DNA from 3 places in the Paenibacillus sp. FSL M8-0334 genome. Region 1 is predicted to be linked to each of the others. Evidence: riboswitches for the same ligand, from Rfam matches in the RefSeq annotation. Region 1 holds a riboswitch; each other region holds the start of a gene.
The links. Region 1 has a riboswitch for cyclic di-AMP ahead of MKX64_RS10080 (3D domain-containing protein). Riboswitches for the same ligand answer to the same signal wherever they lie in the genome.
Positions count from the first base shown of each region.

Region 2: linked by a shared signal. The riboswitch ahead of MKX64_RS20385 (C40 family peptidase) and the one ahead of MKX64_RS10080 (3D domain-containing protein) in region 1 are both predicted to bind cyclic di-AMP.
Region 3: linked by a shared signal. The riboswitch ahead of ehuB (ectoine/hydroxyectoine ABC transporter substrate-binding protein EhuB) and the one ahead of MKX64_RS10080 (3D domain-containing protein) in region 1 are both predicted to bind cyclic di-AMP.

Region 1 covers NZ_JBBOCH010000001.1:2,307,081-2,310,355, reverse strand. Annotated here, with positions in the region: gene MKX64_RS10090 (HD domain-containing protein) at 1-75, shown strand, start outside; gene MKX64_RS10085 (TatD family hydrolase) at 192-980, shown strand; cyclic di-AMP (ydaO/yuaA leader) riboswitch at 1,165-1,377, shown strand; gene MKX64_RS10080 (3D domain-containing protein) at 1,644-2,852, shown strand; gene rnmV (ribonuclease M5) at 3,051-3,275, shown strand, end outside.
Region 2 covers NZ_JBBOCH010000002.1:1,356,190-1,359,464, forward strand. Annotated here, with positions in the region: gene MKX64_RS20375 (M17 family metallopeptidase) at 1-688, shown strand, start outside; gene MKX64_RS20380 (copper homeostasis protein CutC) at 697-1,401, shown strand; cyclic di-AMP (ydaO/yuaA leader) riboswitch at 1,808-1,948, shown strand; gene MKX64_RS20385 (C40 family peptidase) at 1,954-2,430, shown strand; gene MKX64_RS20390 (2Fe-2S iron-sulfur cluster-binding protein) at 2,474-2,989, shown strand; gene MKX64_RS20395 (DUF4183 domain-containing protein) at 3,078-3,275, opposite strand, start outside.
Region 3 covers NZ_JBBOCH010000001.1:3,004,870-3,008,144, forward strand. Annotated here, with positions in the region: gene MKX64_RS13210 (AI-2E family transporter) at 162-1,241, shown strand; cyclic di-AMP (ydaO/yuaA leader) riboswitch at 1,368-1,514, shown strand; gene ehuB (ectoine/hydroxyectoine ABC transporter substrate-binding protein EhuB) at 1,887-2,741, shown strand; gene ehuC (ectoine/hydroxyectoine ABC transporter permease subunit EhuC) at 2,743-3,275, shown strand, end outside.

The DNA of each region.
Region 1 (3,275 bases):
CCGGCGGAAAAAGTGAAGGATGCGCTTGACCGCATGCCTAAACATATCACAGATATTTTCAGACAAAGCTTGTAAGATAGATTCTGGCTGCGCTAGAAATCTCGGCGTTCCCCCTTATACTTTTAAACAGATCGGGGGCAGGCAAAGCAAGTTTGCGACAAAAAGCAACCCAAAGGAGTGGAAATGACGCGATGCTGTTCGACACACATACCCATCTGGATGCGCATCAATTCGACGAGGACCGGGAGGCCGTCATTGCCCGGGCGCTTGAAGCGGGCGTATCAAGAATGATCAATATCGGTTTTAACCGGGAGACCATTCCGACAACGATGAAGCTGGCGGAGTCCTATGACTTTATTTATGCGGCCGTTGGCTGGCATCCTGTAGACGCGATTACGATGAAGGACGAGGATCTGGACTGGATCGCCTCGCTCTGTGCTCACGAGAAGGTGGTTGCGATCGGAGAGATCGGCCTGGACTATCACTGGGACACCTCCCCGAAGGAGGTTCAGCACCGCGTGCTTCGCCGGCAGATTGGCCTTGCGCGTGAACTCGGCATGCCGATTGTCATTCATAACCGGGATGCGCATGAGGATATTGTGAAGATTTTGCGGGAGGAGAAGGCGTCCGAGGTAGGCGGCGTGATGCATTCCTTCTCAGGGAGCTGGGAAACGGCAAAGCTGTGCCTCCATATGGGCTTTCATATTTCCTTTGGCGGGCCGATTACGTTCAAGAATGCCAAGCAGCCGAAGGAGGTTCTTGTTCAGGTTCCGATGGATCGTTTATTGATCGAGACGGATTCGCCGTATTTGACACCGCATCCGTTCCGGGGGAAGCGAAATGAGAGCGGATATGTTAAGATGGTGGCCGAGGCTGCTGCCGAATTGAAAGGAATTACCGTGGAAGAACTGGCTGAGATTACCACGAGAAATGCTATGGAACGATTTTCCATTAAACAAAATCCGGAGCAAAAGCGGTGAAAAAGAGAGTATTTGCGATTAATTAAAGATTTTTTAATACAAAAGAGGTTGATATTACAATATTTTAACCATTTACTTCGAAAAATGTGGTTGATTGTTGCTTTACAACCTGCATGTAAACAGGATATCATCTTTTCAGTGATAAGAAGCTGCCAAGATTTCGAATCTGCAGCGGACCATTTCATGAACCGTCTCGCTTAATCCCTGCTTTTTGGGGAACGGGGGAACCGATACAGCTTTATGCATCCGCGGGATGCCGGGCCGTATTTGATTTCAGTAATTCGAGTCTTTGGGGTGAATTGAACGGACTTCGCCATGAGCGAAGCTCCCGACATAGGGCGTCACTCTTACGTCCAAACCCGACAGCTAACTCCGTAAGCGAAGTAAGAGGGGAATTCTCGTGCACACCTTTTCCATGATTATTGTCATCAGGAAGCCACGTTAGAGCCTCTAGTACTCTTTCAAGGGCTTCTTTTGTTTTTGAATATTGGAGAGGTGATCGTCATACTGTTGGTAAACAGGAGGTGACGAAGCATGGACGGGAAGACGGGGATTGACGCAGGGCGTTTAGTAGCAGTTCGCTCTGTGGGAAAATTTGCTATAGTCACGTCAAATGCATTTCATGCGTTGTCAGACGGCGGGACTATGAAGGAGGATGGAATAGTGGGCGTTTTTCAATCTGAGAAGACCCATGAATCACAATCATCCAGCATGTCTTACGCATTACGATGGAAGCATGAAAATTTGCGTCAATTGGTGTTGCTTGGCACCATGGGTGCCATCACCGTCTCATTGCTCGTGTCGCTGGTTGTTCATGATCAGACGGGTAAGGAAGTTCATCTTGTGGTTGATGGTCGAGTGACCAAAGTCGAAACGCGTGGTTCCCTGCTTCAAGAAGTGCTGGATGAGCAGGCGATTACGTTGAACCCGCAGGATCAGGTGTCGATGCCCCTGAATGGAGCGATTCAGGACGGCGACCGGATCATTATCGAGCGTGCGGTTCCAATCCAAATTACAGTTGACAGCAAAACTCAAACGCTGTTCACCACCCAGAATACGGTCGCTGATGTGCTCAAGGAAGCTCGCATCACGGTCGGGGTAGATGATAAAGTTGTGCCATCCGAAGACACGAATTTGTCCGGTAACATGGATATCCGTGTCATCCGCGTCACGAAACAAACCGTTCAGGAGCCGGAAAGCCGCACCTTCCGCGTGATCAAGACGGCGGACCCTTCTCTGGTCAAAGGCGATAACCGCGTCATTCAACGCGGCGAGAACGGGGTGCTGATTCATCATTACGAGAAGGTATACCATGACGGAAAGCTCGTTTCCAAGACGAAGATCGGTCAAGAGGTAGAACGGAGAACGAAGGATAAGATTATTGCAGTCGGCACCAAGAAGGCTCCGGAGCCGGAGATCGTCGAGGAGCAGACCGTTCAGACGGCTGCTGTGAATGTTAAGGCTACATCTGCGAAGCTGGCCACCGCGAAGAAGGCGCCAGAAGCCAAGGCAGCGGAGAATAACAATAATGTCGTCTCCAAAGCCGGTGTTGATTTTAAATATACCAAGGTGTTGAACAATGTATCCATGACCGCCTATTCCTCGGAACAGCCGGGCATCGGGACACGTACCGCTTCGGGAACCCGAGTGACCGAGGGCCGTACGATTGCAGTTGACCCTAACGTCATTCCGATCGGCTGGTGGGTATACATCGAAGGACTGGGCTTCCGCCGCGCTGAAGATACTGGCGGCGCGATCAAAGGCAACAAAATCGACGTCTATTATGATTCGCTGAATGCAGCCATTAATTTCGGGCGCAAAAACGGGCGTACCGTCTATGTCATCGGCCCGGTAAAACCGAATGTCAATTAACCTGGACCAGCCATAATTCCAATTTACTTTGCCATGATAATGCTATACTATGTAGCTTATAATATACATTGACGATAAGAAGAGGATGATCATCCTCTTCTTTTATTTTGTGATTTGGACAGCTTGGCACCGGCTGGAATGAACGATGTGCCGGAACGCCATCTGGCGGATGCGAAAGAGGAAGGAAGATTGTATCGTATGATCAAGGAAGTTATCGTGGTGGAAGGCCGGGATGATACGGTTGCGATCAAGCGGGCGGTTGAAGCCGACACGATTGAAACCGGCGGCTCGGCCATTAACCAGCATACGCTGCGCCGGATCGCGCTTGCCAAGGAGCGGAGAGGCGTCATTATTCTGACTGACCCCGATCATGCAGGCGAGAGAATCCGGAAGATTATAGATCGGCATGTGCCTGGCTGCAAG
Region 2 (3,275 bases), on a different contig from region 1:
AGACATCAGTGATGCCCGCATGGACATGGGGGGTGCGGCGGCAGTAATCGGGGCGATGGATATATTGATATCCAGCCGCGCCCGGGTGAACGCCGTCGCCCTCATTGCCGTGGCAGACAATCTGCCAGGGCCGGATGCGATGCTCCCGTCTTCGGTCATCCGATATCCGAACGGCCTGACCGTCCAGGTGGCGAATACGGACGGAGAGGGGCGGCTCATCCTGGCTGATGCGCTGCTTCATGCCGCCGCAATGGGCGTTCGCAAAGTGATCGACATTGCAACGCTTACAGGCAATATCGGCACGGCGCTTGGACTTGAGCTTGCCGGCATATGGGGCGATGAAGAGATCACGCGTGATCTGGTTGAGATCGGGGAGCGCAACGGGGAACGGCTGTGGCCGATGCCGCTCGTGGAGGAATATGTGTCCGACCTGCGGAGCGATTATGCTGACCTGCGCAATGTCGGTGCCTCGCCGCTGGCCGGAGCGATTTCAGCGGCGCTGTTCATCCGTCATTTCGTGGATGAAGACATGCAGTGGGTTCATATCGATATGGCTGGAACCGTTCAGTACAAGCGGGAGTATCCTCACGCGGCGGCCGGGGCGACCGGATATGGTGCCCGGCTGCTGGCGGATTATGTACAGAAGCAGTTTCCGTCCCCAGTGAATCCTGCTTCGGATAGGAGGTGAGGAAGGGCATGCTGCTGGAAGTCATTGCAACCTGTGTCCAGGACGCGATCACCGCCGAACATAGTGGCGCAGACCGGCTGGAGCTGATCACCGCCTTTACCGAAGGAGGGCTGACTCCTGGGATCGGTATGGTTCAAGAGGTTGTTCGTGCGGTTCAGATTCCGGTTCATGTGATGGTTCGTCCACACAGCCGTTCTTTCATCTACGATGCGTGGGACATCGCGACGATGGTCGCGGAGATCAAGGCGATTCGCAGCACAGGTGCTGCCGGAATCGTGCTTGGCGCGCTGACGGAGGACGGGATGATTGACGAACGCGCACTGGAGCAGATGCTTGCTGCAAGCGGAAGCTTGCAGGTTACTTTTCATCGGGCGTTCGATGAGCTGAAGGATCAGATGTCGGGGCTGGAGGTGCTGAAACAGTATGCTCCGGTTACGCGCATTCTGACATCGGGCGGCAAGCCGAAAGCGTGTGATGCCGTTCCGAGAATTCGCCAGCTGGTCGAAGCGGCGCAGGACAGCCATATCCGGATCTTGGCGGGCAGCGGCTTGAGCCGGGCGATGATCCGGGATTTTGTTGAGCAGACGGGCGTATCCGAAGTGCATTTCGGGACATCGGTTCGTTACGGGCAATCGGCGCTCGCGCCGATTCACCCTGAAGAGCTGCGACGGGTTGCAGCCGCGCTGCAGCCGCTGCGCGAGTCAGCGAAGTGAAGATCTGACTTCGCTGCAGCCGGAAGAAGGACGGCAACAAGGCCATTCGAAGGTATCGAATGGCCTTTGTTCCATTGCAAATAATCTGAATTATGGGTATTCAGGACGGGGCGCTGCGCTGTGCAAGGATCGTTAGCAGGGTTAAGTTGATTCATTGGTTAGCCCGGTTAAAGGCCCTTTGAAAGGCGAAATTAAAAGGTTAGTTAAAAGTCAGTTGAATTTTTGTAAACAACAAGAAAGTTTCATAGAGTAACACAATTGTCATGTTTTTTAACCTTGTATTAGGCGGCCGATGGGCTTCGTTTATAGTGGAATCGACACGATAAAACAATTGTCGGACAATTCCAAGGATATTATTGACATTATGCGGGCTTGTATACTATATTAGAGAAGGTTACAAAACGTTAATGAATTTTTGCCGAATTTCGTCTGTAGAAAACGGGGGAACCATTCCGGGTGAATTATTCCCATGCTTTGCATTGAAGGGAATATAGGGAGCCTTCTACCGAACCCTTAGCTAACTCCGTAGGCATCGAAGGGAGTATGTATCTTTTGAAGAAGTTGGTTATTTCTTTATTAGGGTCTGCGATTATTTTTTCTTCTGGTGCCATGACCGCATTTGCGAATGAACAGCCAAGCTTTCAACGCGAGGTCAAACAGCTGGTGGGTACTCCTTATAAGTGGGGTGGATCAACTCCTCAAGGGTTTGATTGCTCCGGATTCGTATTATACATATTTAGAAATTTCGATCTGAATTTGCCTCGTACATCTGAAGGCCAAGCCAAAGTCGGCGAGCATGTCGATAAAGATGATTTGCGTGTAGGAGACCTTGTCTTTTTCAACACAAGCGGTAAGGGGATCTCCCATGCAGGCGTTTATATCGGAGATGGACAATTTGTACATGCTTCCAGCAGCAAAGGGGTCAGAATCAGCAAACTGACCGAATCCTATTATCAGACCCGCTACGTAACGGCTCGGCGCGTGCTGGATCAGGAAAGTTATGCGAAGCTGGTGGGTGTGGCAAGCTAATTCGTCTACATATGAATTGTGACATAGAAGGACCGGCGAAGATATGTTAGCCGGTCCTTTCCTGTTGGCAGATTTCATAATCAAGAGGACAGGTTATAATAAGAAGCAGGAAGTGGAAGCGGAGAGCAACCATTGGGAAGAACAGCAGGGAGGGAGCGCATTGATCAAGTGGTGGAGGAAATGGATCAAAGGGGATGAAGCAGGGAAGACAAGCGAACCTGAGTCTAAGGAGGCTGGGGAAACGGCGCAGCCGGTAGGCGAGGCGGTCGTCGAACTGCGGGGCCGCAATGTTCAGCGCAAGGTTGTACCGGTCACCGGCCTGACGATTCTGGAATTGGCAGAGAGGAATGAAGTGGATTGGAATTCTTTCTGCAAGCGGGGAACTTGTGCGCGCTGCCGTTGTCTAGTCATCGAGGGAGCCGAGCATTTATCTGAACCGAACCTGGCGGAGGAGCGCAGGCTTGATCCGGAGGAGATTGATGAAGGCTACCGGCTTGGGTGCCAGAGCAAGCTTGCCTCCACCGGTGCTGTGATCATTAAGCATGCACCTTATTTTTGAGCGCGGTAGAACATGGGCTGAAGCAAGGGAGAAGCGGATGCGGCATCTGGTTCTCCCTTGCTGTTTTTGTTTATAGAAGCCGGGCCGATCATGGCAGAACTGCTGCATCAAACCGGAGCACCTCCAGCAGCACTGGGGTGCCGGCTTGCAGGAGGTCGCCTGGGGAGGAGATGGTGAGTGCGGTGCTTGTAACAGAATAGATGGCCGCCTCCTGAACGATTCCGTTGATGTATAACCGCGAGTACCCGCTGGGAGTCACGTCCATAATACTGGTGACCGGCGCTCC
Region 3 (3,275 bases), 700 kb from region 1:
GCTGTTACAAGAAGTATATATCCGGCACCCAAATGGGCCGTGAGATTGAGCGTCAATTGAGGCGGCAAGAAGGATGTGTATCCCGCTTCTTCGCTGCCGTTTGAAAAGCCGGTCTTCTGCATGATACGATAATTGAAACATAAGGAGATGGGGAGTCGCTATTGCTGAAGATGAACAAGTTTTTCAAGTTCTGTTTTGCCGTTATTCTCATTCTGATTATCATTTACCTTTGCTCGTTAGTCAGCTTCATATTCAACCCTCTATTATCCTTTATTTCGGTGATCATCGTTCCGCTGATGCTGAGCGGTTTTTTCTATTATCTGCTGAGACCGCTGGTGGCTCTAATGGAGAGGAAGAAGATGAACCGGACGCTGGCGATTCTGCTGCTTTACGTTGTGTTTGGGGGGATCCTGGTCGGCTTTCTCATCGGGGTCTGGCCCTCTCTTAAAGCGCAGATCATTGCCCTGGTGGACAATGCGCCGGCGATTTTCGCGGCCTTGAACAAGAAGATGCTGGAGCTGGAGCAAAGCGGCTTCCTGGAAGGTGTGTTTCCGGAAGGCTTCAATCCGTTAACGACGCTGACAGAATATTTGAACCGAGGCTTTACGTTCCTGACGGAATATGTCGTGAATTTGGTGGGAATTATATCGGAATTTGCGATCATTATGTTCATCTTCCCGATCCTGCTGTACTACATGCTGAAGGAGGGCGGCAAATTCGGCGAGCTGATCGTCCGCTTTCTGCCGAACCGTTTCAAGGAAGTCGGCACGTCGGTGCTTGGTGAAATCGACAGTGCGCTCAAAGGCTTCATCGTAGGTAGGGTGATTGTCAATTTTGCACTGGGAATCTTGATGTATGTGGGCTTCATCATTATTGGGCTTCCGTATGCGCTGCTGCTGACGGTCGTTGCGGTCATTGCGAACTTCATCCCGTTTATCGGGGCCATCGTGTCCTCAATCCCGATCATTATCATTGGTTTGATCCAGTCGCCATCCACCGCGATCTGGTCGCTTGTCATAATTTTGGCGGCTCAGCAGATCCAAGACAATCTGATCGGCCCGTATATTTTTGGCAAGCAGCTGGACATTCATCCAATCACCATCATTGTGCTTGTCCTGGTCGGACAGGACCTGGCTGGCATTATCGGAGTCTTGCTGGTCGTTCCGGTTTACATGATTCTCAAAATTCTGATCAGCCGGATTTACGAGCTGTTCTTCAAGGAGAGATGGGAGCAGTTATAGGGGGGATGAACACCCCGTAAATGAATTCTTTAAATTTGCGGAATGCCTTGTGTGATGCGGTTTTCAGCCGATCCTTCACCGCTTAAAGGGCTGGATCGGTTTGACATTTCCTAGCATTCCCTGTATTATGAACACACGCTTAGTTTCCGGTTGCTTAAGTCCGGAAAGCGGGGGAACCAGTTTTTTTAGGGGCGAGTCACTTGATTGTCAAGTGTAGGGTACCATCTTACCCGAGTCCGTCAGCTAACCTCGTCAGCAGTGGATGGGTCTTATTACATAATTGAGATTGATACCAAGGCCCTTAATTCTATGGAACAGGGGCCTTTTCTCTTTTCATTGACCCCATGCTGGCGGAGCTATGTTCGGATCCCCCTGCAAGAGGTCTTTTTTCGTTGGTTAAGAAGAGGAGGTGGCAATCAACCGGGCGTAGAGTAAGCGCCAAGCAAGTCCATATGCATATCCACAGGCGGTACAAGTGACGTGGAGTATAAGGAAAAGTCGATTATTAACGCTGGATAATGGGAGCGTTGAAACGGATTTTGACCCTATGAAAACCTAGTTGAAATATGAGTTTACTAGGTTTATTTATTCATGCCTAAAACAGGCATTCACAGATTTCAAGAAAGGTTGTGGGAAGGTTTGAAATTGCAAAAAGTGGCTCTGTTGTTGCTTAGTTTGGTGCTGGTTAGCGTGCTTGCAGCATGCGGGGATCAAGGCAGCACGCTGGAGAAGGCGATCGAGAGAGGGTATGTTACGGTCGGCTTCGCGAACGAGAAGCCTTACGCCTATCAGACGGCCGATGGCGAGCTGACAGGGGAGGCGGTCGAGATCGCCCGCGTCATTCTCGAGCGGCTTGGCGTTGGGGAAATGCGGGGGGAGCTTACCGAATTCGGCTCGCTGATCGCCGGGCTGCAGGCGAACCGCTTTGACATGATCACGGCCGGGATGTTCATCACGCCCGACCGCTGCTCGGCTGTCCTGTTCGCTGATCCGGAGTACAGCATCGGCGAAGCGCTGGCCGTGAAGCAGGGGAACCCGCTGAACCTTGGCAGCTACGAGGATATCGCTGCGAACGAGGAAGCGAGGGTTGCCGTCATGACCGGTGCTGTGGAGATCGGCTACATGGAGAAATCGGGGATTCCATCCGAGCGCATCATCCAGGTTCCGGACCAGGCGTCCGCGATCAGCGCACTGCAGGCCGACCGGGTTCAAGCGATTACGATGACGGGTCCATCGCTGCAGGCGATGCTGGATTCGGCTAGTGATGATCAGATTGAGCGAGTGGCGGATTTCGAGCAGCCGGTCATCGACGGGGAGAGCGTACGCGGATACGGTGCCACGGCATTCCGTCAGGCCGACACGGAATTCCAACAGGCTTACAATGCGGAGCTGCAGAAGATGAAGGAGTCTGGCGAGCTGCTGGAGATTTTGCAGGAATTCGGATTTACCGAGGATGAGCTTCCTGGCGATATGACGGCAGTCGCAGCGTGCGGGGAATAAGATGCCATCGTCTTGGATTGAATTTTTGCCTACCCTGCTGAAGGGCGCGGAGATCACCGTCATCGTGGCGCTGCTATCCGCGGTGCTAGCCATTGTCGCAGCCTTTATTGCCGGTCTGGGGCGCCTGTCCAAACTGTGGATCGTGCGGACGGTGATGGCGGTGTACGTGGAAGTATTCCGGGGAACGTCGCTGCTGGTGCAGCTGTTCTGGCTGTACTTTGCATTGCCGTTTATCGGGATCGAGCTGCCGAAGATGGCAGCGGCCGTGCTGGCGATCGGACTCAACTTCGGCGCTTACGGCTCCGAGATTGTCCGCAGTGCGATTCTTGCGGTGCCGAAGGGACAGTGGGAGGCGGCGGTGGCGCTCAATATGAAGCCGTGGCAGCGAATGTGGAACATCATACTTCCCCAAGCCTCCCTGCGCATGCTGCCGCCATTTGGCAATCAGCTGGTGGAGCTGATCAAGTCGACGTCGCTGGTGTATTTCATCACGATGGCAGATCTTACGTACCAGGCGATGGTGCTCCGCAACAA